Regions from separate parts of the Fictibacillus sp. 26RED30 genome, predicted to be linked through region 2. Evidence: riboswitches for the same ligand, from Rfam matches in the RefSeq annotation. Region 2 holds a riboswitch; each other region holds the start of a gene.
What was found. A riboswitch is a leader RNA that binds a small molecule or an ion and turns the genes downstream of it on or off. The one in region 2 is predicted to bind thiamine pyrophosphate.

Region 1 (8,192 bases), 660 kb from region 2:
AGAGCTACACCATCCGCACCTGCCTTAATGACTTCACTCGCGTTTTGCAGCGTAATCCCGCCGATACCAACAAGCGGAATGTTCACTTGATTGCTGCGAAGTTCTGCGATTAGATCAACGCCTACAGGTTTCTTCGCATCAGGTTTTGTACTCGTCTGATAGATCGGGCCAGCACCAATATAATCGGCTCCATGTTCGATGGCATCCTTCGCCTCAGCAAGTGTGTGAGCTGACACACCTAAAAGTTTACCTTCTGTTTCTTTACGAATATACGCCAGATTACCATCTGTTTGACCAACATGAAGTCCATCCGCATCAACAGCTTTCATCAAATCTAGGTCGTCATTCACGATAAATAGCACATCATGTTTGTGGCATATTTCCTTTGCACGCTTTGCCATTTCTAACTGTTTCTTACCACTCAAGCAGTTAACACCTTTTTCACGAAACTGAAACGTGGTAATTCCACCTTGAATCGCTTGCACAAGAATACGATAAAAATCTTCTGGTGAACAGCAGTTCTTCGTCCCTGCTACATAATAGAGTGATAGATCTTGTTGTAAACGTGTCTTTGCTTGAGTTTTCATCGGTTCGCTCCCTCCTTCAACACGTGATCTTGCCAGTGGATGGATCCGTGAAATATCTCATGAGTAGATTCTAAACTATAGAGCTGATCGAGAAGGTTTTGCTGAAAGCTTCCAGGGCCTTTGGCCGTTTTCACAGCCTCTTCAGCCGCCTTAGTGAGCATCAATAGCGCAAGTGCTGTTCGTTCTAGTATCGGAAGGTCAACTTTAGCTTTTGTAACTTCTTTTTTCCGATTTCCCTGATAGAGAGCTACCATTGATGTAGCAAAGCATCCTGTCCCGGTGACATAGGAGAGCATCGGATCTCCATGAGAAAGTACGATTGCTCTTTCACCATCTGAAATAACATCTTTAGTTCCAGTCATGGCGATAAGACAGCCTGTTTGCTTCGCAGCAGCTCTAGCAAGCTTGATGAGATCCTCTTCTGAGTTAGCTAGATCACCATCTACTCCTCTGCCTTCCCATGCGCCTTCAGCCAAAAACTGCATCTCAGCAGCATTACCGCAAATTGTCAGAATTGTTTGGGGTCTGACCCCCTTCAATTCTGAATATTCAAACAATAACTTCCTTACAAGCTCTTGCCTGAATGATGATAATCCTATCCCCACTGGATCGAGGACTACTGGCACTTCTGCATGCATTGCTCTTCGTAGAGCGAGTATCATAGATTTCGCTGATGCTTCATCTAAAGTACCGATGTTTAGTACTAAAGCATCGGCCACACTTACTGCTTCTTCTACTTCACATGCGTCATGCACCATCATTGGACTTCCTCCTGCTGAGAGGACACCATTAGCTAGAAAGTTCATGGTTACGTTATTCGTTATATGATGAACGAGCGGCTTTTCTTCTCTGATCTGTGATACGAACGTTTTCCATTCTTGTATTCTAGTATTGTTCATGTGTAACCCTCCTATAAGCGAAATGATTGACCGGTCCATGACCTGAACCAACATCAATTCCATGTTCGATAGCGGTTTGTATATATTTTTTTGCACACACTATCGCATTCTCTGCTTTCTTGCCAGAGGCAAGCTCAGCTGCTATAGCCGCTGAGAACGTACACCCTGTTCCGTGTGTATTTTTTGTTTGAATCCGCTTCTCTACAAGTTCGATCATTTCAATGCCATTAAAGACAAGATCTGATACAAATTCACCATCTCCAAAGTGTCCACCTTTAACAACAACATGATCAGCACCAGCGTCAAATAAAACTCTTGCCGCCTCAATTCTAGCTTCAATGCAGTCTATCTTTATCCCTGTTAATGCTTCTGCTTCTGGAATGTTAGGTGTGATGATTTTTGCGAGTGGAAGCATGCATGTTTTCATCGCATGAAGTGCTTCTTCACCTAACAGCGTTGCGCCTCCTTTTGCGATCATGACTGGGTCAACGACTACGTTCTCCCATTGAAATTCCCTTATCATATATGCTGTTCTCTCGATATACTCACCTGAAAAAAGCATTCCTGTCTTAATGGCATCCGGCGTCAGATCAGTCCCTATTGACTTCAACTGAGCTTCTAATCCCTCTATTGCGACTGGAAATATCCCTTGGACACCTGTTGTGTTCTGAGCAGTAACTGCAGTAAGAACCGACATACCGTACACACCTAATTCTTGAAACGTTTTTAAATCAGCCTGAATGCCTGCTCCCCCGCCACTGTCTGATCCTGCGATCGTGAGGGCTTTACTAACTTTTATCAAATGTGCCATAACTTCTACCTCCTAGTTGTCTATGCAAAAAAGCCACCCGCTTATTTAGCGGGTGGCTTAAATTTTCAAATCATAAAGGAAACGATAGTTTATCCACGCCGCTTCCCTACGCCAGTATGAACTGGATCAGGTTCAAAGGGTCGAAAGTCATAACCTTCTCTCAGCTTAGAATAAGCACCCCTAGCGAAATAACAATATTGAGTTAACACAATCCTACTCATACATAAACAATAATGTCAATATTTTTTAGGTTATCGGTTTCAAAAAGTTTAACCCTCTTGAAATACGGGGAAATAATAACTAACACAGAATTACAACATAAAAAACATAGAAATAAAACATTCGTAACAAATAGTTTTTACCAGAAATAAAAATTACAATTCATTAACATTTTTCCCAGAAGGTGGTGAAAGAAAGGTACTTTAGAAGCAATAAAGAAATTTTTTCTGAATTTTCAAACAAAATGGTTGTCATTAGGCATCTTGCTCAGTATACTAGTAGAAACCTAGAAACATAAAAGGTTAATTGGATAGGGAGATAATTTAAGGAGGGAAACAGGATGAAAGACAAAAATGCTTCTTTTAACAAGAACCAAAATGAAATGGTGCAGTACAAACAACAAAAAAGAGACCCATTTGCCTTCAGCCTTATTGCCCAAATGGTACTGGATGAGGCCCTTCACAATTATTACAGAGAATATTATGAAAGAGAAATTGACAATGCCTTGGATACAAAAGATAAAGAACGATTCATGAAATTGAGCGCAGAGTACAAAGCGTTTCTCAGTTAGTGCTTTTGGGCGGCACACTCTCTAAAAAGGTGCCGTAAAAGCCAAAACACCCTTTCAGCAAACGGTGGAATCATCCGTGCTGCAGAGGGTGTTTCTGACGTCCCCGTTACTGACAGGTTAAAACCTATTTTTTAAGTCAAAGTTGTCGGTGATTCCGGCTTTTTCTTTTGCTCTTTTTTCCGTTTCAACCACCACATATAAATCACAATGACTACGATCACCCAGATCGGCGCAAGACCCAATAAACTTACTACAACAAACGAAATAGCAGACATTAAAAAGTTAACTGTATCCATAAATAGGACCTTTGTTTTTGCCCACGTATTTAAACCTTCTGTTTCAAGTGCTTTCGCATTTAAATTTTTCACTTCAAATTGTATCGTAACAGTTGAATAATCACTTTGGTTTTGTAAAAAATTCAAACGACCCTCTACCTGTTCGATCTCTTCTTGAACAGCAGCCAGATCACCCGATATCTTCAACAAATCTTCTGTTTTCTGAGCATTCTTCATGAATGCTTCAAGCCGCTCTCTTACTTGTTGTTTGGCTTTTAACCGTGAAGATAGATCAACGTATTCTTCCGTAACATCTTCTCCACGAATATTTTCGTTTGGAGTCCCCTTACTCAAACCTCGAACCTCGTCTAAGAAAGGACGAAAATTTTTCATCGGTACACGAACAACCATCACACCAGATTCATAATCTTTCTCTCCTGTACTCGTGTTCGACTCAACCATATATCCGTCCATTGTCTCTAACTTTTTCCGAACGGCTTCCATAGAGGTTTGTAATCTATCTACTGTAATCTCAAGATCAGCGTGATAGATCACTTTTCTTTGGTTCTTCATTTGTTGCTCATCTTTTCCTTTTTCAGATTCAGAACTCTGACTTTCTTCTGTAGAGGTATCCATGTTTGCTTCAGACTTGCTGCCACTATCTCGGTCTATTGCTTTATCACTCTTTGAACTGCTATCGCTGCTGCATGCACTCAACAAAAACACAGTTATGAATACCCACATTTTCCATCTCTTCCACATATCGTAATTCCCCCTTTCTCGCTTAGACGCTCTCTACAAGAAAAAGGTTTCAGTTCCCAAAAAAACCAACCTATTGAATGATTTTTTCCGAGACATTTTTGTGATAAAATAGTGTCTGATGATTTGTAGTTTGAAAAAAAACCGATTTATGCTAGTATGTACAGGATAAGTAAGTGGTTTACTGGAGGAATAGCATGTCAATGATAGGAAGAAATGATCCGTGCTATTGTGGCAGCGGAAAAAAATATAAAAAATGTTGCTTACATAAAGAAGAGCAAACACGTGAAGTATCCTTTCATCAAGAAGGACTCATCAAATATGCTCTAGAGAACTATCAGCAGGATTTAGCTGCACGTACTTCTAAGTATGTGAAAAAATACCCTGTTGCTAAAGAGCAAGAACAAACATACGCAAACATTGCCGTTTGTTGGGAGATCTTTTGCTCCGAGATTAAGGAAAACAAGACCCCTGTTCAACTTTATGTAGAAAAAGTGAAAAGTTCTGTTAAACCAGAAGTAGCTGAAATTCTAGCTGGCTGGACAACTGCTGCACCTTCACTATATAAAGTTTTAGAGCAAAAGACAGGATTCATCTTTACCGTTCAGGATATTTGGACAGAGGCGGTGTATGATGTCACGATCAATGCTGCTGAAAAGCCAAAAACAGAAAGTGCACTACTTGGAACACTCGTTTCAAACGGAATCAACCATGAGTTTTACGTTGGATATGTAGAAATGCCGATGACTGAACTTCCGCCGCTAAAAACAGCGATAGAAAAGATTCAGCCTCACCAAGATCCAAAAGTTACATTCAAGAACGAATTCCCTGCTGTTCTGCAACTCGCTTTGATCGATATTAGTGCTGGTGTACCTCAATCTCAAGTTGAGAAGAAGGAAACTGACGCTACATCTACCAAAGTTGAAAAACCAGAAGAAACAGCGGATTTTAAAGATGAAAAATACAATGCTGTAACCGAGCTCGTTAAAGCGAATGCCGAAACAGAAGTTGTAGAAGAAGCAGAAAAGCTTTGGAGTGAGTACGTTACAGAAAGCAAACCTGCTATTCGTAAAGAAGAGATTTATGCGGCTGCACTTGACTATCTCGTTTCAAAAGATATTCGAGGAATCGCTTCTACTCAAGCAGAAACAGCTAAAAAATATGGTGTCTCACCTGCTAGTCTATCCTCACGATATCGTGAGATGAAAGAACTATTAAGCGTATAAACTTTTTTTCACTAACCCGCCTGATGCCTCAGGTGGGTTTTTTCATAAAAAAAACAAGACCCTCTCTAAAAAGAGTCCTGTTTGTTATTTCGCTCTAGCCAATAATAAACGGGAAGTCCCGCAACTGTAATAAAGATAGCTGTAAAACTATCTAAAGGATCGTTGAGTATCGTTGATACTACGATGTACAAAGAGCCTAAGATCGCAAAAATAGGAACGACAGGAAATAACGGAACACTGTAGGTTCTCTTTTTATCACGATTCCGATTGCGCAGTATAAACACAGCATAAAACGCAAAAATATAAAAAATGTATACAGCAAATATCGCCATTTCTGATAGATAGTCTGGATCAGTTACGATCATCATGATGATCGCAATCACGACTTGTAAATACGTAGCAGCAATAGGTGTACCATATTTTTCACTAACCTGACTAAACGTTTTTGACATCGGAAGCTGATTTCGTTCTGCCATTGCAAAAGGAACACGTGGAATGGTTAAGATCTTACCGTTTAAACAGCCAAAAATCGATACTGCGATTCCAACTGCTATTAACTTTCCGCCTAGTGGTCCGAATAGAATCGTTGCTGCTGCTGATGCAGAATTCTCTCCTAGTCTTACGATTTCTGAAGCAGGTAAAATGTGAAACAGTGCAATGTTAACTAACAGATATGCTGCCATAACGACCAAGATTCCACCAATAATAGCTTTAGGTAACGTTTTTCCGGGATCCTTCATCTCACCTGCTACGAATCCAACCATCAACCAGCCATCATAAGCAAAAAGTGTTGCTAAAATCGCTGCACCCATTGATATTTCAACAACTGCCCCACTTGAAGCATTTAAGATCTGTTCATTTCCTTGCGTTAATCCAAAAACAATGATCAGCACGATCGGAACCAATTTTCCTATCGTAAATATATTTTGGATAAAACCTCCATACTTTGTTCCAAAGTTATTAACGACGGTGAGAAAAAGTACAGTTCCTATTCCAATCCAAGGTCCTAAGTATTCTTTCCACGAGAATAAATGAACCATTAACGAACCGAAATATAATCCTAGAGCACCGATCACCGCCGGTCCATAAATAACAGTCTGAACCCAACCACTCAAGTATCCCCAAAGCTTACCGTAAACTTCTTCCATATAGACATACAAACCACCCGTCTTTGGAATCTGCGTTGCCACTTCAGCGATCGTTAACCCGCCAGCTAACGTGATCAACCCTCCAAGAGCCCAAGCTAATAGTGCAAGGTTGGAATTTCCTGTATACTCAAGCACACTTCCAGGTTTCATAAAAATCCCTGATCCAATAACCGTTCCAATAACGATGGACATGGCTACGGAAAGCCCAATATCTTTTTTCAATGCTGTGTCTTGATTCATGTTGTGTTCACTCCCTAAAAAAACCTACAAAACAAAATGTCCATCCGAAAAAGACTAGTGTCACTTTAACACATACAGCATCAAGCTGTCACTACCTCGCTAAAAAGACAGTTAATTCAGTTTTTTGAAAGTGTGTTCTATAGAGTCAGAAAAATTCAGAGTTCCTTTCGCCGTAATAACTGTTTTTTGATAAAAGCTTTTTCGATCAGATTATTGAGCTGTCGTTCAAGTTCCATTTTTTCTTTTACATTCGATTCATGTCTTATTTTCTTCTTCAGTTCACGAATCATGAGCTTTTCTTCTGATGAAAAATGAGAAGAATGCAACAACGTAATCACCTCATTTCAGATTTGATTCACTGAACTTCCTTCTATTTATTAGGATAAGTTAATCTCACATCCATAACCTTTCATGTGTAATAAAATCTAACACTCTATTTCCAGATGTGAATTCCATTGTCACAATTTTTATAAGATGTTTACTTTTGAAAGCCAAATCTTTTTATAGTCTACTTTTAAATTTTCCAAATTCAGGCTTGAATTACTCGTTAAACTTCCCGAAGCTGAGTATAAACGACTTCAAGTAAACTCAGATACATCAGACATCAAGATGCACGCTATTAAAGCTAATAACATCCATCTTCAAACAAATCTAGGAGATATCCTTCTTGAAGATGTAACAGGTGTTGTGTCAGCAAAGTCAGACGTTGGTGATATCGACATACACCTTCTTCATATAAAGAAAGATATTATCGCTAAATCCAATCTTGGTGATATTACGATTAAAACAAAAAATGAACCCGATCAATTACGAACGGATCTTCGAAATACGATAGGTGACGAAAAGATAACGTTACCTTCTTCAAAAAATGGATCAATAGGAACAGGTGGACCACTTGTATTCCTTTCGTCAGAAGTAGGAGACCTCGCTTTAATGATGAGTAACGAATAATAAAAAGACCTCCACATTTGGGGGTCTTTTATAAGAAAATTATTCTGTTTCTGAAGCTGAGTGCTGCTGGCTTAATTCCGATTGAGCAATTACTACACTAACTCCTTGCTGTTCAATGGCTGACAGATGGTCTCTTTCTGCATCATCATCTGTGATTACAACATCTAGATTGGAAACTGGCCCAACTTTCGCAAACGCGTTAACCCCTATTTTGTAATGTGGAAATACACCGATACTTTTACGGGATACCATTCCAACTGCATTCATAAAAGCAGCTACTTCAGGCGTCGCCGTACTGATACCTCTCTCAGATATCCCGCCACCTGTTGCGAATGAAACATCAAACGAATACTGACCGATTAGATTTGTTACTAGTGCATCCGTCATATTTCCTGATCTCTTCACTTTTCCTCCGACCACATAAAGATCGATGTTATCTTTTTCGCGAAGTATTTCAGCTGTTACAAGAGAGTTTGTCACAACAGTTAATCGGTAGTGTGGAAGAT
Region 2 (8,192 bases):
GTTTTTTACGAAATCATGTTGGGATACATTTATTGCTCTAGCAGCATCCTGTACAGAATGACATGATTCCCTTAAAACCATATGAATGCCATCTATATTATTCTCGGTTATAAAACGATTAATAGTACTATGAAATTCCTCCACTTGTATCTCCCCTTTACTGACGTGGTAACGCTGAAATCACGGCACCGGCAGCCTGGATCCAACTTCCTGCAAATATTAAGGATTCACTATAGCTTTTATCTTCATTCGGATGGTCAAGTTCAAATTTCCCACCTAATGCCTGTAATGAGTTTCCAGAAACTTGAAGTAAATTTGAAATAATGGTTATCCCCTGATTCGAGGGTGAATCGCCTAGTTCGTTGTCGTATTCAACACCTAGAACAATCCCTGCCCCAAATGCTTGAAGTAAGTTCCCTTTAATATTCAAGACTTGAGAAGTATCATCTTCTAATGGTAAGACCATACCTGCGATTACCGTCGTATTTCCAATGGCTTGGACTTCATTTCCGATTCTCTTGAGGGTAAACGGGATTTGTCCATCAGCAATTAAACCATTTCCAGTAGCTTGCAGAACATTTCCTATTAAATCAAGATCTTCCTGAAACTGATCACTAAAGACCGAAATCGGCGTGTTGGCAATCGCCGAAATGACTGTTCCAATTGCCTGTATAACACCGCCAATTTGTTGTTTTTGCTGATTATCCATTCGGCAACCGTCCATTTAATAAGATGTTTTAATGTATTCGTGGACGAGAAGAAACGTTATTTTCGCTGAGGTGCTAAATTTAACTGCTTCCATATTTCAGCTAAATCATCACCAATGTCATTGATGACTTCATTCGTTTTAAAGTAATTATTGTGAGAGAGTGGTGTAGAACTACTTATAATGCCGCCGCTATTTATTTCTTTCTCAACAGCAATTGCTCGATCATAAGAGTCATTGATCGTTTTCAGAGGATAACCGAACACGTCATCTTTATCGTACATATTTACCCATTTTCCTTGAATCTCAGGGTAATGATCCTTTAGATGTGGCGATGGAACTTGTATGGGCTTATCGAAATCTGCATACCTGAGACCCCATAACGCCAATGGACTTCCTAATGTATAAAAGCTGGTTAGAGTCTCGCCTTTTTCTAAAGGAGTCTTTTTCATGTTTCGCAAGACATCTTCAGATATTTCTTCAGAAATGAATTGTAGATCATAAAAATAATTACTCGAAATCACGGTACCTAAACTATGTGCAATGACAAAGAGTGGTGCATCTTCACCAGCCACTTCACTTAATTTTCGAAGTCCCCTAGCATATACCTCATGTACTTTAATATAGTTCGGATTGTGATCGGCTACAGGCTGGTAGGCAATGGCATCACCAAAAAAGTGGATGACAAACTGTCTTAACTGCTTAAAATCTAAATTGTCTTCTTTATTAAGTCTTTGCCACAAGTGTGATTCCCTTTCGTTAAAAACACTTCCCCAGTATATAGGTTGGATGATCAGTTCTTTTTCAGGAGTTGCATAAAAAGGTTTAATCTGTTGAGAGAATCTTTTAGTAAGCACTTCAATAAACAAATCTGAAAAATCCTCGTTTTGATTACCGATTCCATGAAGAATAGCCACTGCGATTTTTTTAGTCATGATGTATCACATCCTTATTTAAAATTGTTTTTACGCAACAAAAGAATACGTTTCTAACTTCATATCAATACTAATGTTAGATTGTGAGGGATAGATCATGAAAGTTAACAAAATCCATGTGGTTCTATTAATCATCGCTTTCTTCTTTTTTCTGTGGTCACTTATTAAACCTGCACATTATCCAATATGGATACTAGAAGTTGCTCCATCTGTTATCGCTATAATCTTCGTTTTCTTCCTTTATAAAAAACTAAGGTTCACTTCTCTTACATATTGCATCATTGCTTTATTATCGATTTTGACATTCATAGGTGGACATTATACCTATGATGACGTTCCCTTTTTCGATTGGCTGCAGCAGCACTATGATTTGAACCGCAATCACTATGATCGCTTTGGCCACTTTATGAAAGGTTTGTTGGCGATTGTTATACGCGAGATTCTGCTTTTAAATACACCTTTGCGTTTAGGAAAATGGGTCCAATTTATTGCAATAAGTATTACGTTGGCAATAGCAGCACTCTATGAAATTGTTGAATGGATCGCGGGCAAGATAGCAAAACGTGAAACAAAAGACTTTGTTGGTGCTCAAGGAGATATTTGGGATGCTCAATGGGATATGTCACTTACGCTACTCGGTTCACTCCTCGCATTGCTATTGCTCACTTCATGGCATAACAAGTTGATTAAAAAAGAAAAAAGGTAATTTTATTGTTTCATTAGTATTAGATCAATTTGATGCAAACCCTTCTATTGTTTTCTTTTTTTCGTCATAAACAAAACTGAGGTGAGAAAATGCAAAAAGTAAGCTCGACCGTTTGTACATTTATTGCGGGGTTTCTGTTGTTCTTTGCATGGTCTGGTTATTTAAAGGATGAGTTTAATATAAGTGAGTATCGAGGTTTCATCGTTAAAAAGGAAAGAACGGATAAAGTAATTAGCATTGGAGATTCATTCGTAACAGAACCACATTACATGGTTTTCTTTGAGAATGGTAAGAAGCTTCGTGTATCTAACGCTATATATATGAAGATAAAAGAAGGCAGACATACCGTGCTGATGAAACAAAATGATAACATCATCTTAATGAAATAAAGAGACTGAAGGAATATAGTTTCAGTCTCTCAATCAGATAAATATCTCACATCCGTGTTTGGTAGGAATGGATAGTGGTTAGAAAGGAGATAGGCGAGTCCTATCAGAACAAGAAAATAGCATAAGAATATTAGATCATTTCTTGAAAAACCGACCTCATAATAAAAGGTCCTTTTTCTGTTCGATTGAAATCGTTTTGCTTCCATTGAAACGGCTATACGATAAGCTCTACGAATGCTTTGTGATAATAAAGGAATCGCTAGCCTCTCTATTTTTTTAAGCAAGTGATTTTTTTGTTCGATTCCTCTAACTCTTTGAGCATTGATAATAATTTGGTATTCCTCAATCATGATAGGGATTAATCGAATGGCTGCCATGAAGCTATAAGCAAACTTCGGTGGCAGTTTAAGTTGTTGCATGAGAGAATAAAACAGCATAACTGGTTTGGTAGTTAAAGCAAATATCAATCCAAGTATCGCAAATGATAAAGCTCTAAATCCTAAATGAATGCCTCTTATCAAACTCTCCTCTGATATTTGAATATATGCCCATTTAAACAAGATCGTTTCTCCCTTTCCAAATAGAATCATGGAAGAAGAAGTTGATAGAAAAACAAACAAAAAGGGCAGAGATAGTAAGAGTAATTGCTTATAAGAATATCCTGTACCAAATATAAACAATGTTAAGATCACGCAAGAAAAACCGACCATGAAGTTAAGATAATGAATGTTGATGGCTAATATGAACAGACCCAATATTGTTAGTAGTTTTAGAGATGGATTTATGCTGTGTAACCAAGTGTACTTCCCACTAAATAATGAATTCATGCAGAATCCCCCTCTGTACGTTACCACCTTTATTGAGTTGAAGATCAGTTACAATTCTACCGTTCTGTACCTCCCATAACCGTGTTGCAAAACGTTCGGTAATATGATGATCATGTGTGACCATGAGAATGATCGTTCCTTTTTGACGCTCTTGTTCGATCATTTCCAAAATCTTAAACGTGTTTAAAGAGTCCTGACCAAAAGTTGGTTCATCAAGAAGCAAAATATTTGGTTTTTGTAAAAAAGCAGTGGCCACACTTAGACGTCTCTTCTGACCAACAGATAATTGATAAGGATGCTGCTCCTTTTTGCTTGTCAACTCCAGAGAAGAGAGTATCTCTTTTACATCGGATTCAATTTCTTGGTCGTTTTTTAATCCATAGGTTATTTCATCATGAACTGAATTTGTTAAAAATTGATATTCAGGGTTCTGAAATACGAGGTAAAGAAGTCCAGAGATGTCTTTCGTTTTTCGAATAGGTACATCATTGATAAAATAGTCTCCAGATGTTTTTATGAGCTGCATCAGAGCCAATAATAATGAACTCTTTCCTGCTCCGTTTTCACCCATTATTGTGACCCATTCTCCTGAATGGACTACTAAGTGATCTACCACGATCTTAACTTCTTTGTTTCGATATCCTTTGAAAATCTGTAACTTCATGGTGTTTGGTAGTTCTTTCTTGTTATTCATGATTGGTTCTCGTTTATAATCATCCCATGCACCAGGGTACCAAATTCCAAACTCTTTGATCTTTTCCTTATAATGAGTAAAGACCATTGAAGTGTTTCCATCAGCAAGAATTTCTCCATCTGGAGTAAATACAATGAGACGATCAGCGAAATCTAGGATTTTCTCAATTTTATGTTCAACAATGATCAACGTCTTATCTTTCCATATTCTTTTTACCGTTTCCCAAATTTGTTCTGTACCCTTTTCATCAATAAAAGCAGTCGGTTCATCTAAAAATATGACATCTGGTTTCAGTGCTAATACAGATGCAATCGCTAATCGTTGCTTCATCCCACCAGATAGATGTTGAATCGGTGTATGAATGTTCTCAAGCTCAAGACCAACCTCTTTTAATAAAGAACAAATCTTGCTAGACATCTCTTCACGAGGCACTTCCAAGTTCTCAAGAACAAATGCTAATTCTTCATCAACATAGGGCATACAGAACTGAGTATCAGGATCTTGAAATACAAATCCCCATTGATCAGGGATTTGTATGTCATCACATTTCATAGGAATATCAATTGTTCGTGGTACTAGTCCAGAAAGAACCTGCAACAATGTGGATTTGCCACATCCGGAGGTGCCAAGAAGAAGCACTTTTTCACCACGATTAATAGACAAACTCATATCTCTAAACAGCATTTTTGATTCGCCTGGAAACTTTAATCTCAGATTTCTCACAGAAGTTACGCTTGTCATCCAACCACCTCAGTTATTGATCTAACGCTTCATGATCCTTTTTTGACGAAGATCGTACTAAATTCGTCACACCTGTAGCCTCTAAAGCTTTTGCGATAGAAACGGCAAACAATCCTGTAAACAAGATAGAACCGATTATTCTAAATACGATAAATAATGTTAGATTCCATGTTGAAAGATCACCGATATATCCTTTGTAAAAGTCCATGATTAAAGATCCTGTACATGAACCTAGTGCAGCAAGTGAGATGATGAAAAGGTCAAATCGTTTATAACGAAATGCGAATAGGATAAATTCTGCAAACAATCCTTGAATGAGTCCGTATAGTAACACTTCAAGTCCAAATTCAGAACCCATCAAAAATTCTCCTGAAGAAGCAGCAATTTCAGCCAATAGGGCAACTCCAGGCTTTCGAATGATTAGGAATGCAACTGTCGCCGCCATGAACCACATCCCATATATCAACTGATCGATGTGAAGGCCAAACGGTTTTACGGCATAATACAGAGGTCCCCAAATCTTATACAGTATGCCAAATGCGATAGAGATTACGATTGTTACAAGGATATCCGTTAACTTTAACCCCTTTTGCATACTACCCTTCACTCCCGATCGTCGACGTGGTCAGGCTGAATGGAATCGTCCATTTTTCCAATGTATAAGCCATCTCCCAGAAGGAATACTCATACTGACAACTGATCAAGAAATGTTGAATCATCTTATTTCTCTCCACATCGCTTGCTTTTTCAGCCAATTGATTCAGTCTATCAATCTGCTCTTGTACAAGTTCTGTGAACCATTCACCGCCATATGCAGCGATCCACTCTTGATAGATGGGTTCTTGTGGTGTCGCCCCTTTGAATGTTTCACCAATCTCTTGATAGATCCAATAACAAGGCAGAATGGCTGCGATAATTTCTCCCAAACTTCCAGACTCTGCAACTCGGTAAAGGTGAGATGTATAATGGTAAGCAGTGGGAGCAGGTTCAAAATCAGCTAGTTCTTCTTCTGTCACTCCAAGCTGTTTCATAAATGTCTCATGAAGTCCTAACTCCGCGTCATTTGTACCTTGTGCATGTGCTGCCATTCTAGAAGTCGTATACAAATCCTCAGCTCTTGCAGCCCCCATCGCTTGTATTCTTGCAAAATGAGATAAATAATACGAATCTTGTAATACATAGTACCTGAAGCGTTCTAAAGAAAGGTCACCATCTGCAATTCCCTTCACAAATGGATGTTGAAGGTTCGCTTCCCAAATAGAAGCCGCTCTTTCTCGCAAGATATCAGTAAATGTGTTCATATGAATCCTCCTTGTTTTATCCAACAAAAAAACCACTCTCAGCTAAGAAAGTGGTTGTATATGGAGAATTCAAAACAGGAATAAAGACTCCGCAACACCACTTCCCTACGCTGGTATAATCCAGATCAGGTTCTAAGAGTCTCAAAGTCGCACTTTGATCTCAGCCTTATAAAAGGCACCCCTAGTGGTTCGTTTTTATATAGTTGGTTTCTGTCTTAAATGATAGCAGTCTCTTTTAGATTGTCAACTATTTTTAAGAAACACGACCTTTGTATAACAAAGTAAAAGGGCAAAGCCGTAGTATGGCATTACCCTTTAAAATCTTCATTTATTTGCTCATCGCTTCTGTTAAAACAGGTACGATTTGTTTTTTACGAGAAACAACACCTTTAAGGATGGCTGTATTGTTTTCTAATTTAACGTTATAAGCTTCTTCAACAGATTGTGATCTCTTACCAAGAGCTAACGCTGTCGAATCATTTGTTAAAATATCTGTTACAACAAACATGAACAGGTCTAGACCTTTGTCAGCAATCACTTTAGTAATCGCTGATTCCAAGTCTTCTTGATGCTTTAGTACATCGCTAGCATCAACCGTATTCACTTGAGCAACTTCAATTTTGTTTTCACCAATGTTAAATTCTTTAGCATCAAGTGAAATCAATTCTTCAACAGATTTATCACTTAAGTCAGCACCTGCTTTTAGCATTTCTAGACCGTACTTTTCCGCATCTACACCAGCAATTTCAGCAAGCTCGCGTGCTGCGGCAACATCTTCTTCTGTACAAGTAGGTGATTTAAACAACAATGAGTCAGAAATAATGGCAGAAAGCATAAGTCCGGCAATGTTTTTCTCAACTTGAACGCCTTTCTCTTTGTACATCTTGTTTAAGATTGTAGCTGTACAGCCAACAGGTTCAGCACGATAGTATAAAGGATCGCTTGTTTCAAAATTCGCGATACGATGATGGTCAATAACTTCTAATACTCTTACTTTGTCAATGTCATTTGCACTTTGTTGACGTTCATTATGGTCAACTAAGATTACCGCGTTTGCTTCAGCAGAAACATGTTCAACTAAACGAGGAAGTTCAGCTTTAAAATAATCTAATGCATATTGTGTTTCACCATTGATCTCACCTAGGCGAATAGCTTCTACGTTTTGTCCTAATTTAGTCTTCAAGTCAGCGTAAACGAGAGCTGATGTAATCGTGTCAGTATCTGGATTTTTATGTCCAAAAATAAGTACTTTTTCCATGCGTCTACTCCTTATAAATAAAAGAATTGTTTTAGCCTAAGCCCTATTTTATCATATATAAAAAGCTTTTGGCTTTTGGAGTTTATTGTAGCATGGAAAAAAGTATTAAGGCAAAATCGTACTTCCCATCAACGATAGATCCACTTGACGTGCACAATCACGTCCTTCTTGGATCGCCCAAACGATTAAACTTTGACCACGTCTAGAATCACCTGCTGCAAATACTCCATCTACATTTGTTCTATAGTCACCATGTTCAGCATCTACTTTGTTATGTTTAACTTCAACACCAAATTCTTTTAAGACTGGCAGTTCTGTACCCTCAAAACCGATCGCGATGAAAACAAGATCAGCTGGCCAGATTTTTTCAGATCCAGGAATTTCTTCAAAAACCATATTTCCTGCATCATCTGATGTTCTTTTCATCTGAATCGTATGAAGTTCTTTTAATCGACCATTATGATCTGATACGATTTTTTTCGTTTGAACGGAGTACTCTCTTGGATCATGTCCATATTGAGCAGTAGCTTCTTCATAGGCATAATCCATTGTGAAAATGTTAGGTTGCTCTGGCCACATGTTTGCATCACTGCGCACATCAGGAAGTTTAGGGTGCTTACCAAATTGAACTACAC
Region 3 (8,192 bases), on a different contig from region 2:
GCAACGTTCATGATCATTGTGGCGAAAACGCTAGGTTTGATGGAGATGTGGAACACCTACTTCTGGACGACGCTTGTGGTCACTTTCTTAGTAACGGCCATCACAGTGAGAATTCGTCCGTTAAGCAGAATGGATGATACGTATTCAGGTGGGGAAGGTCAGCCGGAAGAAGAGGTGAATGAGAAATACTTGCAAACGGCTTGGAGAAACGCGATGGATTCATCTCAGAATGCTCCTGCATTTTTTACAAATATTTGGTCTAATTTCAGAGATGGCTTTCTAATGGCGATGAGTATATTGCCTTCCATTATGAGTGTCGGTTTAATCGCCCTTTTGTTGGCAGAATACACGCCTGTCTTTGATTGGCTGGGCTACGTTTTCTATCCGATCACATGGGCGCTGCAGCTTCCGGATGCCATGCTTGCTGCAAAAGCGGCTTCCATCGGTGTTGCTGAGATGTTCCTGCCAGCACTCTTAGTAGCGGAAGCGGCACTTGTCACGAAATTTGTAATCGGTGTAGTTTCTGTAGCTTCTATCTTGTTCTTCTCAGCGAGTATTCCATGTGTGTTGTCTACAGAAATTCCGGTGAGTGTGCCGAAGCTTGTGCTGATCTGGTTCCAGCGTACGGTGCTAGCGTTAATCCTAGCGACTCCACTGGCTTATCTGCTTCTATAAAAGATAGATTCGTAAGAGTGCTGCTGAAGTGTTTCAGCAGCACCTTTTTTATGTTATTTAGTAATCAAGAACTATTTTCTGAAATTATCAAAATATATCTTTATTTTTCCAGTTGTTATTGTATGATAATGAAGCAGTGATATGAATGGAATGGGGAGAAGAAAGAGTTGAAAAGGAAATTAGGTTCATTATTTTTAATGGCAGTTTTGGTGTTTAGCATTTTTCCTTTTACTAGTTTTGCAAACGATGACTTTCCGAGGTATGAGAGTTTATCAGTAAGTCCGCAACAAGCAAAAATAAACGAACAGGTTTGGTTTGATCTTTATGCACCTGATTCTGCCTATTTTATGCTGGAAGCGCGTCTCACGTATCTGTCTCCGCAGGGAGAAGAGCATGTAATTGAATTATCAGGTCCAAACCATTGGAAAGGACAGTTTACAGCTACTTCTTTAGAAGAAGTTGGTACGTGGCAACTTCAAAGTATTTATCTATACGATGACAGCTATAACAGTAGTACGTTTAAACGTGAACAAATTGAGCAACCTGAAGATTACGACTTTACTATATTAAATGAAGTGCAAGAAGTAGATGTAACAGCACCAACTGTGGATGCGATTACGTTTGAAAAAGAACAAGTGCAAGCCGGTGATTTTACAAAGGTTACTGTAACAGCAATTGATGATTCAGGAGTAGAGTGGATAACTCTTGGGCTTTATAATACAACTGGACGCGGAAATAATCACGTAACTGATTTTATAAAAACAGAAGATGGAACGTTTGAAGCCACGTGGTGGGTTCCGCAATTTACAGACCCTGGTGAATGGAGAGTGGATTGGGTAAATGCTGGTGATGCAGCAGGCAATCAGTATAGTTGGGACGATTATATGGGTGAGTACCCAGCATTCTTTGACACTATTCAAGTGATGAACGACAATCCTGACAATACAGCACCAACGGTATCAAGCATTCAATTTGTAAATGAAAGCGTAGAAGCAGGCAAAGATAATACCATTCAGCTTGTAGCAGAAGACGACATCTCTGGAATCAACTTTCTTTCAGTAGAAATGAGAAATGAGATGGGACAACGACTTTATATAGATGGAATCTATCCAGATGAAGAGGGTTCATGGTCAGCCAATTTTGTTGTTCCATCTTATATGAAAGATTCAACGTTTAAAGTTTGGAATGTATACACACAGGACAATGCAGGAAATGTTGATCATCAGTATTATGAAGAAGAGTATCCAGTTGGATTTGATACATTTTTGGTTATAAACGAGAACGACGATGTGAATGCACCAATGATTGAAAGTGTAACATTTGAAAAAGATTCAATGGTTACTGAAGATTCAAATACAGTAAGAGTTGCGGCAAGTGACGATAACAGTGGTATCGAAAGTATTGAGATTTACATGACGAGCCCTACCGGTAAAGGAGAAACGAGCACAGCCCTTTTTCCTAACGATGAAGGCATCTTTATAGGAGAGTTTACAATTCCGCCTTACACTGAACCAGGTGAATGGAGAGTTTCTAAAATTATCGCTAAAGACTTTGCAGGTAATGTTTTAGATAATAGGTATTCAGCAGAAAACTATCCAAATACATTTGATACGTTTTCTGTAGAAAACACGGAATTTGATTTTACACCTCCAACAATTAATAAAGTAATTTTCCAAACACCAGAAGTAAAAGGTAACGAAGAAGCAAAACTAACAATTTACGCTGAAGATTCTCAAACCGTACCAGCTTATATTGAAGTTGAATTAGTGAGTCCAAGTGGTACTCATATGTTAAAAGGAAGCTCTGATTATTTGGATGAAAGCGGATTGATGCACATCTCAATACCAATACCTAATGATGCTGAGTATGGAGATTGGCTTGTGAAACATATAAGAGTTATAGATTTAGCTGGAAACGAAGCGAATTATTCATACAGTAGTGATGACTATCCAGCTGAATTTGGTAAGCTTTTTGTAAACAACGATAAGATTGCTCCAAGCATCCCTTTTGTTAATGAAGTTAGCGATAATACTGCTATAATAACGGGCAATGCGGAGCCGCTTTCAACAATCACTGTTTTAGCAGATGGAGAGTTTTTGGCAAAAGGCAAGGCGACCAAAGATGGTACCTTTACCGTTGAAATCCCATCACAAAAAGTGGGCACATTATTAACAGTAAGCTCTGCTGATGCAGCGGGCAACGAGTCAGATGCTATTACAATTACAGTTTTAGATAAAACAGCGCCTAAAGCTCCAACCGTTGTTAAAGTGACAAAGGAAACGATTGCAGGTATGGCAGAACCGCAATCAACAGTTACAGTTACTGATAAAGTCGGAAATGTGATTGGTTCCTCTAAAGCAGATGAAAAGGGAAGCTTTGTGGTTAAGTTTATCAAACAAAAAAATCATGCCATTTTGTTTTTAAATGCAGCGGATGCTGCTGAAAACAAAAGTGATAGGGTAGAGGTTTATATAAAGGAAGCTAGAAAATAGATAAACACCAGTCAGAGTATCATACTTTGGCTGGTTTTTTGTACCTATTTTCTCCAACGGGTTGTGATGAAAGCCCTTTATCGATAGAATAGTAGTATAGAAAACTAAATAGTCATTACCACTAGGGGTGCCTTTGTTAAGGCTGAGATTAAAGTGAACTTTAAGACCCTTGGAACCTGATTTGGTTAGAACCAGCGTAGGGAAGTGGTGTGTGGATCAGATACTTCGCTATAAATATTAAAAACTGTGAAACCACCTCTTTGCTGCATAAAGGAGGTGGTTTTTTATTATGGAAAAACAGCTTCATGTAATTACTACGGGAAGGCAAAGTGATGAAGAGTTGGTTAGGATAGCGAAACTCATTCATCCGTACATCACGGCGCTGCATGTACGAGAAAAAACAAAGTCTGCGAAAGAACTCAGTCATCTTATCCATCTTCTGCAGAAAGCTGGAGTGCCTCCCTCTAAAATCATCGCAAATGATCGAGTGGATGTAGCGCTTTGTACAGGTGTAAAAGGTGTTCAGCTGACACACCACAGTTTAGATGTGTCACAAGTGCGAAGAGCTCTGCCTGAAATGATGCTCGGCTGCTCAGTCCATTCTGTTTCAGAAGCACAGGATGCTGAACAAAACGGCGCCGACTTCATCATGTATGGTCATATTTTTAAGACTTCTTCCAAACGTGATGCGGAGCCAAGAGGGTTAGATCAGCTCCAACGTGTGGTAGATCAAATCACAATTCCGGTCATCGCGATCGGAGGCATTACACCAGAAAACGTACGGAATGTCATCGGAACAGGTGCATCTGGAATCGCCGTGATGTCAGGCATTTTAGAAGCAAAATCACCACTACAAGCGGTGAAGCTGTACAAACAACAACTGGAGGTGTGGGATGCGCACAACGTATGATGCCATCATTATTGGAGGCGGCGTGATCGGCTGTTCCATCGCCTATGAGCTTTGTAAACGAAACAAACGTGTGCTGCTTCTTGAAAAAGAAACAGTAGGAAGTAAGGCGTCGAGTGCAGCAGCCGGCATGCTCGGTGCAGAGATGGAGTTTGAGACCGATCATCCACTCTATCGGCTCGCAAAAGAAAGTCGGGACTCTTTTACCCCTTTATCACAGGAGCTTTTCGATCCAGAAGGGGATTTATGAACTCGCGTTTACAGAGGAAGAAGCGGTTGATTTAAAAAGAGAAGCGACCAAGCGTCGAGATCAAGGTGAAGCAGTTTTCTGGCTCCCGGCACACGACCTGCTTAGGAAAGAACCTGCGTTGTCGCCACTTGTAAAGGGAGCTCTCTATTTTGAAAAAGATGCTCAAGTGTCACCTGTTAAGCTTATTCGTGCCCTATATCAGTCCGCAAAAATTCTCGGTGCCGAAGTTAGAGAGCATACCAGTGTGGTTCAGCTTCTCCAAACTGGCAACAGGGTGACAGGTGTCGTAACAACGAAGGAAACGTTTCATGCTGATTCCATCATAGTAGCTTGTGGGGTGTGGAGCTCGGATATAGAGCCTTCACTAAAAATGGTGCCAGTAAAAGGGGAATGTCTTTCCTTTAAAACGAAGCTTCCACTACTCACAGGTACTGTAAAATACAAAAACTGTTACCTCGTTCCAAAGCGAGAAGATCGAATTTTTGTTGGCGCGACAAGTACACCACACGTCTTTAATGAAGAGGTTACATTTTCAGGTCTATTTGAATTGATGGAGAAGGCAAAACAAATCGTTCCTGAACTAAGTGGTGCTGTTTTTGAAAAAGCATGGGGAGGCATCAGGCCCCAAACGCTATCCGGTCAACCCTATATCGGTCCTTCTCCACATAAAGAGGGGCTCATTCTTGCAACGGGGCACTATCGAAATGGCATTCTGCTTTCTGCTATAACTGGAAAAAGGATTGCCGACCATATTGAAAGCGAGGTATATCATTCGTGAAACTTATGATAAATGGAGAAACGGTCATGGTGCCAGACACTTTGCAGTCGATCACAGATCTGCTGAAGCACCTTAACTTACATGACCAAGTTGTGATTGCAGAAGTGAACGAAGAGATCATCAATAATCAAAAACAAAGTGAAACTCAAATAAAAGAAAACGACAAGATCGAACTTGTTCGATTTGTTGGCGGAGGTTGATTGTATGTTAAACATTGGACACTATTCCTTTTCATCTCGATTACTTTTAGGTACAGGCAAATACCCGGACTTTAAAACACAAAAAGAAGCGGTAGAAGCTTCTGGTTCAGAGATTTTGACGTTTGCGGTTCGTAGGATGAACATCTTTGAAGAAAGCCAGCCAAACTTTTTAGAGATGCTTGATCTGAAAAAATACACATTGTTACCGAACACAGCAGGTGCGAAAACGGCAGCAGAAGCGGTACGCATTGCAAAACTGGCGAAAGCATCGGGATTATGTGATATGGTAAAAGTAGAAGTCATCGGATGCGATAAAACGCTGCTGCCGGATCCAGTGGAAACGTTAAAAGCAACAGAAGAGCTATTAAAAGAAGGGTTCATCGTGCTTCCTTATACGTCAGATGATGTGGTCCTTGCTAGACGATTAGAAGAACTCGGTTCACATGCAATCATGCCTGCCGCTTCTCCAATCGGTTCCGGGCAAGGAATCATTAACCCGCTCTACTTAAAATTTATTATCGAGCAAACGAAGGTTCCGGTTATTGTTGATGCCGGTATCGGCAGTGCGAGTGACGCGATGATCGCGATGGAACTCGGAGCAGACGGTGTGCTGTTAAACACAGCCGTTGCAGGTGCGAAGGATCCTGTGAAGATGGCCCTCGCGATGAAAATGGCTGTAGAAGCTGGAAAGCTAGGGTATGAAGCGGGAAGAATCCCGAGAAAAGAAACGGCAACAGCGAGCAGTCCTTTAGAAGGGTTGAGTGTGAAGTGAATGAACGTTATTCAAGACAGGAATTATTTAGCCCGATCGGTATAGAGGGGCAAGCAAAAATACGGACAAAAAGCGTGCTCATCGTTGGCGCAGGCGCGCTAGGTGCGGGGAGTGCTGAAGCTCTTACACGTGCAGGGGTAAAACGGATTGTTCTTGTTGACCGCGATTACGTGGATTGGACGAACCTTCAGCGTCAGCAGCTCTATTCGGAAGAAGATGCGAGAAAACAGCTGCCAAAAGTAGTCGCTGCAAAAAATAGATTGAATCAGATTAATTCTGAAGTAGAAATTCAGGCACAAGTGATGGACATGGGGATTGAGGAAGCAGAAGAATTAATCTCTGGCATCGATCTGATCATGGATGCGACCGATAATTTTGAGACGCGGTTGTTGATCAACGATTTGGCGCAGAAATATAAAGTTCCGTGGATTTATGGAGCGTGTGTAGGAAGCTACGGAATTTCTTACACGATTTTACCTGGAGATGGACCGTGTTTGAACTGTTTGCTTGATAAGATTCCAGCGAACGGCCAAACATGCGATACGGCAGGAATTATCTCTCCAGCTGTTCAGATGGTCACCGCTTATCAAACAGCAGAGGCGTTAAAGATTTTAGTTGAAGACTATGCATCTATCAGGAAAAAAATCGTAACTTTTGATACGTGGACCAATCAGCACGTTCAATTAGGGATGGGAAAAGCGAAGAAGGTAGATTGTCCATCTTGCGGAGCTAACCCAACATATCCTTATATAGAAAAAGGCGCTGCGTTAAAAACAGCTGTTCTTTGCGGTCGGGATACTGTTCAAATCCGTCCCGCTCATGCTGTTGAAATTGATTTACAAGAGATGGAGAAAAGATTATTGCCACATGGTGACGTTCGCTGTAATCCTTATTTACTGGAGCTTCAAAGTGGCAGTCACCGCCTCGTTCTTTTTAAAGATGGACGTGCACTTGTTCATGGAACGAAGAATACGGCAGAAGCGAAATCTCTGTATCATAGATTTATAGGGTAAGAATTTTGTATAATGAAGTATAGGAGGTGATTTGATTTATGGAGTTTTTTGATCTGCTGTATCAAACGGACGCATTAGTTTTATCCATTAGTATCGCACTAACGTTCATTATAGCTAAGCAGCTTTCGGTCGTTCATCGATCTCTTGTTCATAGATCAAATCACCATGTGAAGCAGGACAGGCTATGTTACGAGAAGAGAATGACCGATTCTCACCTCGTTCAAAACTATTGCTTCATTCGAGACGAGATCGCACGGACAATGTTTAGAAAAGAAACGCCAGATGATAAAGAAGGGCACGTTTACTCCTTGTTTGCTTAGATTTTTTTAAAAACAAGGAGGAACAAATTTGAAGAAATATATATCCATTCTTTCATTGCTAGCGATTTTTCTATTATCTGGGTGCAATAACACACCGATTACAGCAGAAAGCCCGGGTGTGTGGAACCATTTTTTCATCTACCCGTTTTCAAAGCTCATTCAATATGTGGCGTATCTGTTTAACGATAGCTATGGAATTGCGATCATCCTCTTAACGATTGTGATACGATTCCTGATCATGCCGTTAACGTTGAAACAAACGAAAAATCAGGAAAAGATGAAAGAGATCCAGCCTGAGATCCAACAGCTTCGTGAAAAACACAAGGGGAAAGATCGAGAATCTCAACTGCAATTACAGAATGAACTGATGGCTGTTTATAAAAAACATGAAGTTAACCCGTTATCGATGGGGTGTTTGCCCCTCTTGATTCAGATGCCGATTCTGTTTGCGTTTTATTATGCAATCATCAAAACGAAAGAGATCGCATTGCACAACTTCCTTTGGTTTAACTTAGGCACAGCAGATCCTCTGCATCTGCTTCCGGTGTTAGCGGCTTTAACAACGTTTATCCAATATAAAATGAGTACAACGGAGCTCGCTGCTTCAAATCCGCAAATCAAAATGATGGGTTACGTGATGCCGATCATTATCCTGTTTTCGGCATGGAAGCTGGCCGCTGTTCTGCCTCTTTATTGGATGGTCGGGAATGTGTTTTTAACGATTCAAAATGTTGTGCTGCAGAAACGGAAGAAGAAAGCAGCTTCTGCTAGTTTGTAATAAATGT
Region 4 (8,192 bases), 290 kb from region 2:
CAAGTGCCATATCAGCCGCTACGATAGCATTGCTTGCACCCATCGCGTTTCGTTTCACACAAGGAACTTCTACTAATCCAGCGACAGGATCACAAACAAGTCCTAGCATGTTCTTTAGTGCGATCGCCATTGCTTCGGCTGATTGCGAAGGTGATCCTCCTGCAAGTTCGACGATCGCCGCTGCTGCCATACCAGTAGCAGAACCCACCTCAGCTTGGCATCCACCTGCAGCTCCAGAGATAGAAGCGTTGTTTGCGACTACAAAACCAAACGCACCTGCAGCAAACAAATACTCAATCATTTGTTCTCGGGTAGGATTTAATTTTTCTTTTAACGCAAACAGAGTACCAGGAACGACTCCTGCAGAACCTGCAGTAGGCGTTGCACAAATCGTACCCATTGCCGCGTTCACTTCATTTGTTGCCATTGCTTTGCTTACGGCATCAAGCATAAGTTCGCCTGATAGAGATTTACCAGATTTAATATACGTTTGAAGAAGCTTTCCGTCCCCTCCGGTTAGACCAGAATGTGATTTCACATCTTCTGTAATTCCGCGCATGACGGCTTCTTCCATCACTCTTAAGTTTCGATCCATGAACCCTAGAACTTCTTCTCTAGAACGCCCAGTAACATCCATTTCTTGCTGTATCATAATCTCTGAGATCTTACAATTTTTCGACTCAGCTAATTCTATTAATTCAGCTACATTACGAAACATACTTCTCACCTCTTAATCGTGTATCTTTACTACTTGTTGAACAATCGGGAGAGAATTTAGTTCGTTAATGATGATCTCATCTGCATTCTGATCGATCTCAATAACCATCAAAGCTTCTTTCCCTTTTTCTTTTCTTGATACTTCCATATGACCAATATTAATCTCGTGCTTAGCTAATATATTTGCCACTCCTGCTATCGCTCCATATTTATCATTATGAACGATCAAAAGAGCTGGGTGATTTCCAGATAAACGCAGTACAAACCCATTAAGCTCTGTAATCTCAATTTTCCCGCCACCGATCGAAATTCCAACTACTTCAATTTTATCGTCGTCATCCCCAATAATTACACGAGCTGTGTTTGGATGGTCCGTGATAGCATCTTCGGCGGTCATCTTTACTTCGATACCCTCTTGCTTCGCGATTGTAAGCGCATCCACAATTCGAGTATCAAACGTGTCATAATCTAGGATTCCGCCAACGATCGCAACATCCGTTCCGTGACCACGATAGGTTTTTGCAAAAGAGCCATAGAACGATATGGTTGCATATTTAGGTTTCCTTCCGAAAAGACTTCTCGCTACTCGACCGATGCGCGCCGCGCCGGCTGTATGTGAACTAGAAGGCCCAATCATAATGGGACCGATAATATCAAACACACTTTTATATTTCATAACGTTCTCCTTCAAGTTGCGTTTTTTCCCATAAAAATAAGTATTCCCTCTTAACTTTATCATACTTTAAGTTTAAGAGAGAATACTTTTCATTTTTTACTCTACTGATAAGATGAATGAATAGATCGGCTGCTTACCGTTATGAATTTCAGCTTCCGCATCGGGATACTTTTCTTCAATAAATTCAGCAAGTTCCTGTGCCTCTTCCTCAGAGCTATCTTCACCATAGATGATCGTAACGATCTCTGAATCTTCATCGAGCATATTTGAGAGTAGTTCTTTCGTTACTTCTTGTTTGTCTGTCTTAGAAGTTAGAATTTTTCCTTCTGAGATTCCCATAAAGTCACCTTTAGCAATTTCAACACCATCGATAGATGTATCACGAACTGCATAAGTAACTTGGCCAGACTTAACAGAAGTAATGGCTTCGTTCATCTTCTTTTCGTTCTCTGCCATATCAGCAGAAGGATTGAAAGCTAATATAGAAGCGATACCTTGTGGCACTGTTTTTGTGCGGATGATCACAACTTCTTCATCAACAACACTTGCAGCTTGTTCAGATGCCATGATGATATTGCTGTTATTCGGAAGGATGAACACTTTCTCTGCGTTAACCTCAGAAATTGCTTTTACGATATCTTCAGTACTTGGGTTCATCGTTTGTCCACCTTGGATAACTGATGCGCCCATCGATGAAAACATCTCTTCGATTCCTTCACCCATTGCAACAGTAACGATTCCGTATTCCTTTTTCTTTTCAGAAACAGGTTGTGAGTACGAAGGGATAACTTCGTTCTCGCTCTCTAAAATCGCTGAGTGCTGCTCACGCATGTTTTCGATCTTGATGTTGATCAAGCTGCCATAACGATGTGCAAGTGTTAGCATATTACCAGGTTGCTCCGTATGGATGTGAACCTTTACCACGTCTTCATCAGCAACGACTAGTAAGGAATCACCATGTTGACTTAACTCATTACGGAAGTTGATCTCATCGAATGGATTACTTTTTATCTTTTTATCTTCGAACCTTACCATGAACTCTGTACAATATCCGAAATGGATATCTTCCGTCTTCATGTGCATCTGTGCTTTATGATGCTCTGCGTTAACAAGTTCGCCCATCGAAGGAGCGTTAACAGATACTTTCGGCAGCTCTTTGCCTTCAAGTACAGCTAAAAACCCTTCATAAACAGTGACTAACCCTTGTCCACCAGAATCAACAACGCCAACTTCTTTTAGAACCGGAAGTAGATCAGGAGTACGGTTTAAGGAAGCTTTCGATTCTTTAACAAGCTCTTTCATAATGTATAGAATATCGTCTGATTTTTTAGCTTCTTTAACTGCTTTTTTTGCAGCGTCTTTAGCTACAGTTAAAATCGTACCTTCTACTGGTTTCATAACTGCTTTATAAGCAGTTTCTACACCTTTATCAAATGCATTGGCAAATTCAGCAGCGTTAATCGTCTCTTTTCCTTCGATTGATTTAGAGAATCCTCTAAACAACTGTGAAAGAATAACACCAGAGTTTCCACGCGCTCCCATTAATAAGCCTTTAGCAAAAGCACTGGCAACAGCGCCAATTTGACTAGACGTGTTTTTTTCTACTTCTTTTGCACCAGAAGTAATCGTTAAGTTCATGTTCGTTCCTGTATCGCCATCTGGTACAGGGAAAACATTAAGTGCGTCGACCATTGCTGCATTCCGTGTTAAGTTTGAAGCACCCTCGAGTACCATTTTTGAAAACTTTTTTCCATCTAATACTTTTAAAGACACAAAACTTCCTCCTAACTAAGGGGTTGTCACCCTGACACCCTGAACGTAGATATTGACTGAGTCAACCGCCAAACCAAGCATTTGATCCAGGGTATATTTCACTTTGTTCTGAACGTTATGAGCCACTTCAGAAATCTTTGTTCCATAACTAACGATGATGTACATGTCAATATGTACTTCATCCTCTTCTTGTCGAACAACGATCCCTCGGGAGAAATTTTCACGTCCTAAAAGTTCAGTTATTCCATCCTTTAATTGCTTCCTTGATGCCATGCCAACAATTCCGTAACAATCAATTGCTGCTCCACCGGCTATAGTGGCAATTACTTCATTAGAAATATCAATTTGACCATAGGTTGTTTTCATTTCAATGGACATGCTTATATCCCCCTTTAATTTGTTAAATGGCTAACAAATATTTTACTATACATCAGCCTATTTTGAAAGGACTACTACATTTCACACTATGTAAATAGTATTGTCAAGGAAATTTACTTGAAAACCTTTTACGAATATGTTGCATTGCTACTGAAGTCATGCTAATATTATTTAGTATTTAACATACGATTGAATTGATGCAAAGCTTTTTTGCTGTAAAGGAGGTTCACCTACATGGCTCGTAAATGTTTTATTACTGGAAAAGGACCTAAAACTGGTAACAAGCGTTCTCACGCAATGAACAAATCAAAGAAAAGCTGGGGAGCTAACGTCCAAAAGGTTCGTATTCTTGTGGACGGAAAGCCTAAACGCGTATACGTATCTGCTCGTGCCCTTAAATCTGGCAAAGTTGAACGTGTATAAATAAAAACAGCAGCAACCGCTGCTGTTTTTTTCTTTGCCCAAAAAGCTCTTTGATGACCAAAATAGATTCAAGCGGACAGTATTTTCTTTAAACTGGACAGTAAATCATCCAATCTGGAGCGGAAAGCAACTACTTTCATAGAACCACTCATAAAAAACAAACAAAAAAAGCGCACAGGCGCTTTTTTTGTTTGTTATCCTTTTTTGAAAGAACCTAAGACGGCACGTACGAAGCCTCCCAAAAATTTAGGAAGTTTAATGGTATAAAATTTCATCTTACCCCTCCTCCAGGCCCATAAAAAATGATAAGAGCTAAACAATAAATACTTTATTCCCCTTTTTATAAAAAGGTGCTTTGGGGCCTGTATTCCGTGATTTTTTAATCACGGCTCTTTACCATCAATATTATGCCGGAGTCAAAAGAATAAGTACCACTTTTATTTACAAGCTCATTGGAAACACATAACGATGAACCAGCCTGAAGTTTAGCTTGGTCTAACGGGTATTTAAATCCCTCTAAGGTGATGCCTGTTACTGCTTCACTTTGAGCTAGAAATGAGATATATGAGTATCTGTGATCTTGCTCAATTTCATAACATCCAGGTAGATGAAGTGAGATCTCATTCCTTGTATCCTTAATCCTTACATCTGCATGATTGTTCCGACTTTTAAATAAAAGTTGGATGTTCATCAGTTCGTGATCTAACCTTCCACCAGTCGCACCGAATATGAGTATTTGTTCTGGATTCTGTTTCAACGCCCACTCTAATGCGATCTCCATGTCAGTGGAATCTTTTTCTGATCGGTATTGATTCACTTTTATCGAAGAGTTCATTATACTTCTTCTCTCATCATCTGAAACAGAATCGAAATCACCAAATGCATACAGTGGAAAGATATCATTTCTCAATAAAAAGAGGGTTCCTCTATCGACACCGATCCAAATATGATCCGATGATAGATCATATGGCTTCAAATCAGGAATCAAATGCTCCGGACCTCCTGCAACTATGCTTATCTTCATGCTGCTTGATGGCGACCGTTATGAGCAGCGTGCAGTAGTTTAGGAGCTGTGTTTGTTAGTAGTATAACGACTAGAGCAGTAATCCCGAAAATAACGACCATGAACGACCCGTTGTATAAGAACGAATAGAGCCATATGTTCATCTCTTCTGCTAGATCACTAAAGAATATAACCCCTGATAATACATGTGAGATCGTTCTTAACAAGCAACCTACGAAAATTCCTATAACCATCAAGAACGTTCTCCTGCTGGCACCTTGAGTGATAGACGGTGCAAATGCCCCCGCAACGCCCGCTAGAGCGAACGCTAACGGATAGTCTAAGATCATCTGTGCTGGATGAATAACGTAAGGATTCACAAGAAGCTGAAGCAGTCCTACAGCTAAGCCTGTAAGCACCCCTGCCTTTAGCCCTCTTCTAAAAGCCATTAAAAAGATTGGAACCATCTCTAACGAAACAGAACCACCTTGTGGCCAAGGACCAGCAAATTTAATTAAACCTAAAATCAATGATAAAGCAGACATGATAGCGATTTCTGTTAATAATGATATGTTGTTTGTTTTCATACATGATAACCCCCTATTTTCTATGCTAAAAGAAAAACAAAAAAAGCAACCGGCATGTGAGCTCGGTTGCTTTTTAGATATACATTCAAAAAGTCATACGACTCCACATCCCTACGCAGGTATGATCCAGCTTCAGGTTCAAAGGGTCGGGAGAACACTCCCCTCTCAGCCCTTTAAAGGACTCCCCCTGTGGTTGCTTATTTAATTTTCTTTAATCAATTATACACCACGAATGGCTTTTATTGCATCCTTTAAATCTTTCTTCCCATAAATGGCAGAACCAGCAACTAATACATTCGCACCAGCTTCCACACAAAGACGAGCTGTTTCTGGATTTACGCCGCCATCAACTTCAATCTCAACGTTCAATCCTTGTGTTTGTACGAGATCGGACACTTCTTTGATCTTGGGCACTACGCTCTCTATGAACGCTTGTCCACCAAAACCAGGATTAACAGTCATTAGCAATACAAGGTCAACATCTTGTATTATGTGTTTGATAGAATCGACTGGTGTTGCTGGATTAATCACCACACCCGCTTTTACACCTTGTTGTTTAATAAGTTGAACCGTTCGATGTAGATGAGGTGATGCTTCAACATGCACAGAAATAATATCAGCACCTGCTTTTGCAAACTCTTCAATGTATCGATCTGGATTTTCAATCATGAGATGTACATCTAACGGAAGTTTTGTAACAGGTCGGATCGCTTGAACAACAAGTGGTCCAATCGTGATGTTTGGTACGAAATGGCCATCCATCACATCAACATGAATATAATCAGCACCCGCTTCTTCTACAGCTTTTATATCATCGCCTAACCTTGAGAAGTCAGCCGACAGAATAGATGGAGCTATTTTAATCATCAGTACCTCCGTTTTTGATCTTTAATTTCTTGTAAAAAACTTACGTAATGGTCGTAGCGGAACTTTGGAACGACTCCGTCCTCTACCCCTTTTTTAACTGCACATTTCGGTTCAGACGTATGTGAGCACCCTCTAAATTTGCAATCGCCCCGAAGCTCGTCCATTTCTGGGAAGTACATCGATAAGTCTTCCGCTTCAATATTTAAGAAATCTAGCGAGCTGAACCCAGGCGTGTCAGCAACTAAGCCATTACCAAAGAGAATGAGTTCCACATGACGAGTCGTGTGCTTCCCTCGGCCTAAATGGCTTGAAATCTCATTTGTCTCAAGCATAAGCTCTGGATTGATCGCATTCAAAAGGGAAGATTTACCAACTCCAGACTGCCCTGCAAACACGGTAACTTTATCTTTGAAAAGTGGATAGAACATTTCAAGACTATCATCTGTTTTCGTCGAAGTTGGAATGACTTCGTAACCTAATGTTTTGTACGCCTCTATATAATGGTTGATTTCCTCGATCTCTTCAGGTTTCTGTATAAGATCCATTTTTGAGATACAAATAACAGGTAAGATATCGTTCGCTTCAATATGAACAAGGAAGCGGTCTAATAAAAGCGTGCTAAAATCTGGTTCTGTAGCTGAAAAAACTAGAATGGCTTGATCCACGTTCGCGATAGGAGGACGAACTAGCTCGTTTTTGCGTTCCTTCACATCAAGAATGTATCCATCTGTAATGTTGCTTGACTCGTATTCTACCCAGTCCCCTACCAATGGATTTACTTTCTTTTTGCGAAAATTACCTCTTCCTCTGCATTGGAAAACTTCAGCCTTACCATTTTCCTTAACGTAATAAAAACCAGCGAGCGCTTTAACAATTCTTCCTTCAGGCATGCTTAATCACCATCGTCCCCTTCCTCATCATCATTATTATCATTACTCATTCTTGCGTTAGCACTTTTAGCATCATCATAGTTTATCGTCTCCGATTCCTCTTCTTTTCCGTTGATATATACAACGTAAGAAGCAGAACCTCCCTCAGCGATCGTCAGAGGCAGCTGATATTTCTTTTTGTCTGTAATCTGTTCTTCAACAAAAACTTCATTTGAAGCGTTTTTATCGGAATATACAATCCTTACTGTAACTGGTTCTCTTCTGTTCTTCTTATCTAGCTTAACTTCGATATCCTTTGTCACTGTACGGTCTTCGGCGGGTGGTTCCTCTTCAGCAGGAGGCTCTTCTGACTCTTCTGGGCCATCAGAAAGAACGACAGAGATCGTTGCTCCTTTTTCTACTTGCGTAAAAGGAGATGGCTCTTGTGAGATCACTCTTCCTTTTTCGACCGTATCAGAAAACTCTTTTGAAAATTCAACGGTAAGACCAGCATTCTTAGCAAACGTATTTACATCTTGTTCTGTCGCACCTATTAAGTTTTCAACTTGAACGGTTGGTGTTCCAGAACTAACTGTTAGTGTAACTTCAGTTTCTGCAGGTGTTACTTTTTCATCACGATCAGGACTTTGTTCGAGCACAGTACCTTCTGGCTCTGTGTCTGATTCTTCATAGTCGATATTGATCTGTGAGAAGCCATCTTCTTTCAAACGTTCTTTCGCATCTTCTATATTATAGCCTTCTAGATCAGGCATATTTTCCTTTTCAGGTCCTTTTGATACGAATAACGTAACGATTGCTTGCTGTTTCACTTTTGTTCCTGGAGATGGATCTTGCCTTACTACAAGACCTTCTTCAATCTCGGGATCAAATACTTCCTG

Region 1: another riboswitch for thiamine pyrophosphate. It lies ahead of thiD (bifunctional hydroxymethylpyrimidine kinase/phosphomethylpyrimidine kinase); the one in region 2 lies ahead of tenA (thiaminase II).
Region 3: another riboswitch for thiamine pyrophosphate. It lies ahead of tenI (thiazole tautomerase TenI); the one in region 2 lies ahead of tenA (thiaminase II).
Region 4: another riboswitch for thiamine pyrophosphate. It lies ahead of thiT (energy-coupled thiamine transporter ThiT); the one in region 2 lies ahead of tenA (thiaminase II).

What each region holds. Positions count from the first base shown of each region.
Region 1 is NZ_JACZDV010000001.1:2,225,656-2,233,847, forward strand. Features, by position in the region: gene thiE (thiamine phosphate synthase) at 1-587, opposite strand, end outside; gene thiM (hydroxyethylthiazole kinase) at 584-1,486, opposite strand; gene thiD (bifunctional hydroxymethylpyrimidine kinase/phosphomethylpyrimidine kinase) at 1,473-2,285, opposite strand; TPP riboswitch at 2,384-2,489, opposite strand; gene IHV11_RS11370 (IDEAL domain-containing protein) at 2,857-3,087, shown strand; gene IHV11_RS11375 (DUF4349 domain-containing protein) at 3,219-4,124, opposite strand; gene IHV11_RS11380 (YecA family protein) at 4,319-5,347, shown strand; gene IHV11_RS11385 (APC family permease) at 5,413-6,735, opposite strand; gene IHV11_RS11390 (hypothetical protein) at 6,891-7,064, opposite strand; partial or broken gene IHV11_RS11395 (DUF4097 family beta strand repeat-containing protein) at 7,303-7,686, shown strand; gene IHV11_RS11400 (DeoR/GlpR family DNA-binding transcription regulator) at 7,726-8,192, opposite strand, start outside.
Region 2 is NZ_JACZDV010000001.1:1,562,294-1,570,485, forward strand. Features, by position in the region: gene IHV11_RS08005 (aminoacyl-tRNA deacylase) at 1-144, opposite strand, end outside; gene IHV11_RS08010 (DUF6944 family repetitive protein) at 158-724, opposite strand; gene IHV11_RS08015 (chemotaxis protein) at 766-1,641, opposite strand; gene IHV11_RS08020 (DUF2238 domain-containing protein) at 1,739-2,347, shown strand; gene IHV11_RS08025 (hypothetical protein) at 2,437-2,736, shown strand; gene IHV11_RS08030 (energy-coupling factor transporter transmembrane component T family protein) at 2,766-3,563, opposite strand; gene IHV11_RS08035 (ABC transporter ATP-binding protein) at 3,547-4,998, opposite strand; gene IHV11_RS08040 (ECF transporter S component) at 5,012-5,593, opposite strand; gene tenA (thiaminase II) at 5,595-6,299, opposite strand; TPP riboswitch at 6,385-6,492, opposite strand; gene IHV11_RS08050 (manganese-dependent inorganic pyrophosphatase) at 6,628-7,557, opposite strand; gene IHV11_RS08055 (glutamate synthase subunit beta) at 7,663-8,192, opposite strand, start outside.
Region 3 is NZ_JACZDV010000002.1:308,714-316,905, reverse strand. Features, by position in the region: gene IHV11_RS14290 (YjiH family protein) at 1-675, shown strand, start outside; gene IHV11_RS14285 (Ig-like domain-containing protein) at 843-3,167, shown strand; TPP riboswitch at 3,281-3,387, shown strand; gene tenI (thiazole tautomerase TenI) at 3,457-4,077, shown strand; gene IHV11_RS21400 (FAD-dependent oxidoreductase) at 4,061-4,324, shown strand; gene IHV11_RS14270 (FAD-dependent oxidoreductase) at 4,212-5,102, shown strand; gene thiS (sulfur carrier protein ThiS) at 5,108-5,302, shown strand; gene IHV11_RS14260 (thiazole synthase) at 5,307-6,074, shown strand; gene IHV11_RS14255 (MoeB/ThiF family adenylyltransferase) at 6,071-7,087, shown strand; gene IHV11_RS14250 (hypothetical protein) at 7,126-7,407, shown strand; gene yidC (membrane protein insertase YidC) at 7,436-8,185, shown strand.
Region 4 is NZ_JACZDV010000001.1:1,853,168-1,861,359, forward strand. Features, by position in the region: gene sdaAA (L-serine ammonia-lyase, iron-sulfur-dependent, subunit alpha) at 1-718, opposite strand, end outside; gene sdaAB (L-serine ammonia-lyase, iron-sulfur-dependent subunit beta) at 731-1,393, opposite strand; gene IHV11_RS09455 (DAK2 domain-containing protein) at 1,490-3,166, opposite strand; gene IHV11_RS09460 (Asp23/Gls24 family envelope stress response protein) at 3,182-3,544, opposite strand; gene rpmB (50S ribosomal protein L28) at 3,779-3,967, shown strand; gene spoVM (stage V sporulation protein SpoVM) at 4,162-4,242, opposite strand; gene IHV11_RS09475 (thiamine diphosphokinase) at 4,347-4,991, opposite strand; gene thiT (energy-coupled thiamine transporter ThiT) at 4,988-5,557, opposite strand; TPP riboswitch at 5,649-5,755, opposite strand; gene rpe (ribulose-phosphate 3-epimerase) at 5,777-6,424, opposite strand; gene rsgA (ribosome small subunit-dependent GTPase A) at 6,424-7,314, opposite strand; gene pknB (Stk1 family PASTA domain-containing Ser/Thr kinase) at 7,317-8,192, opposite strand, start outside.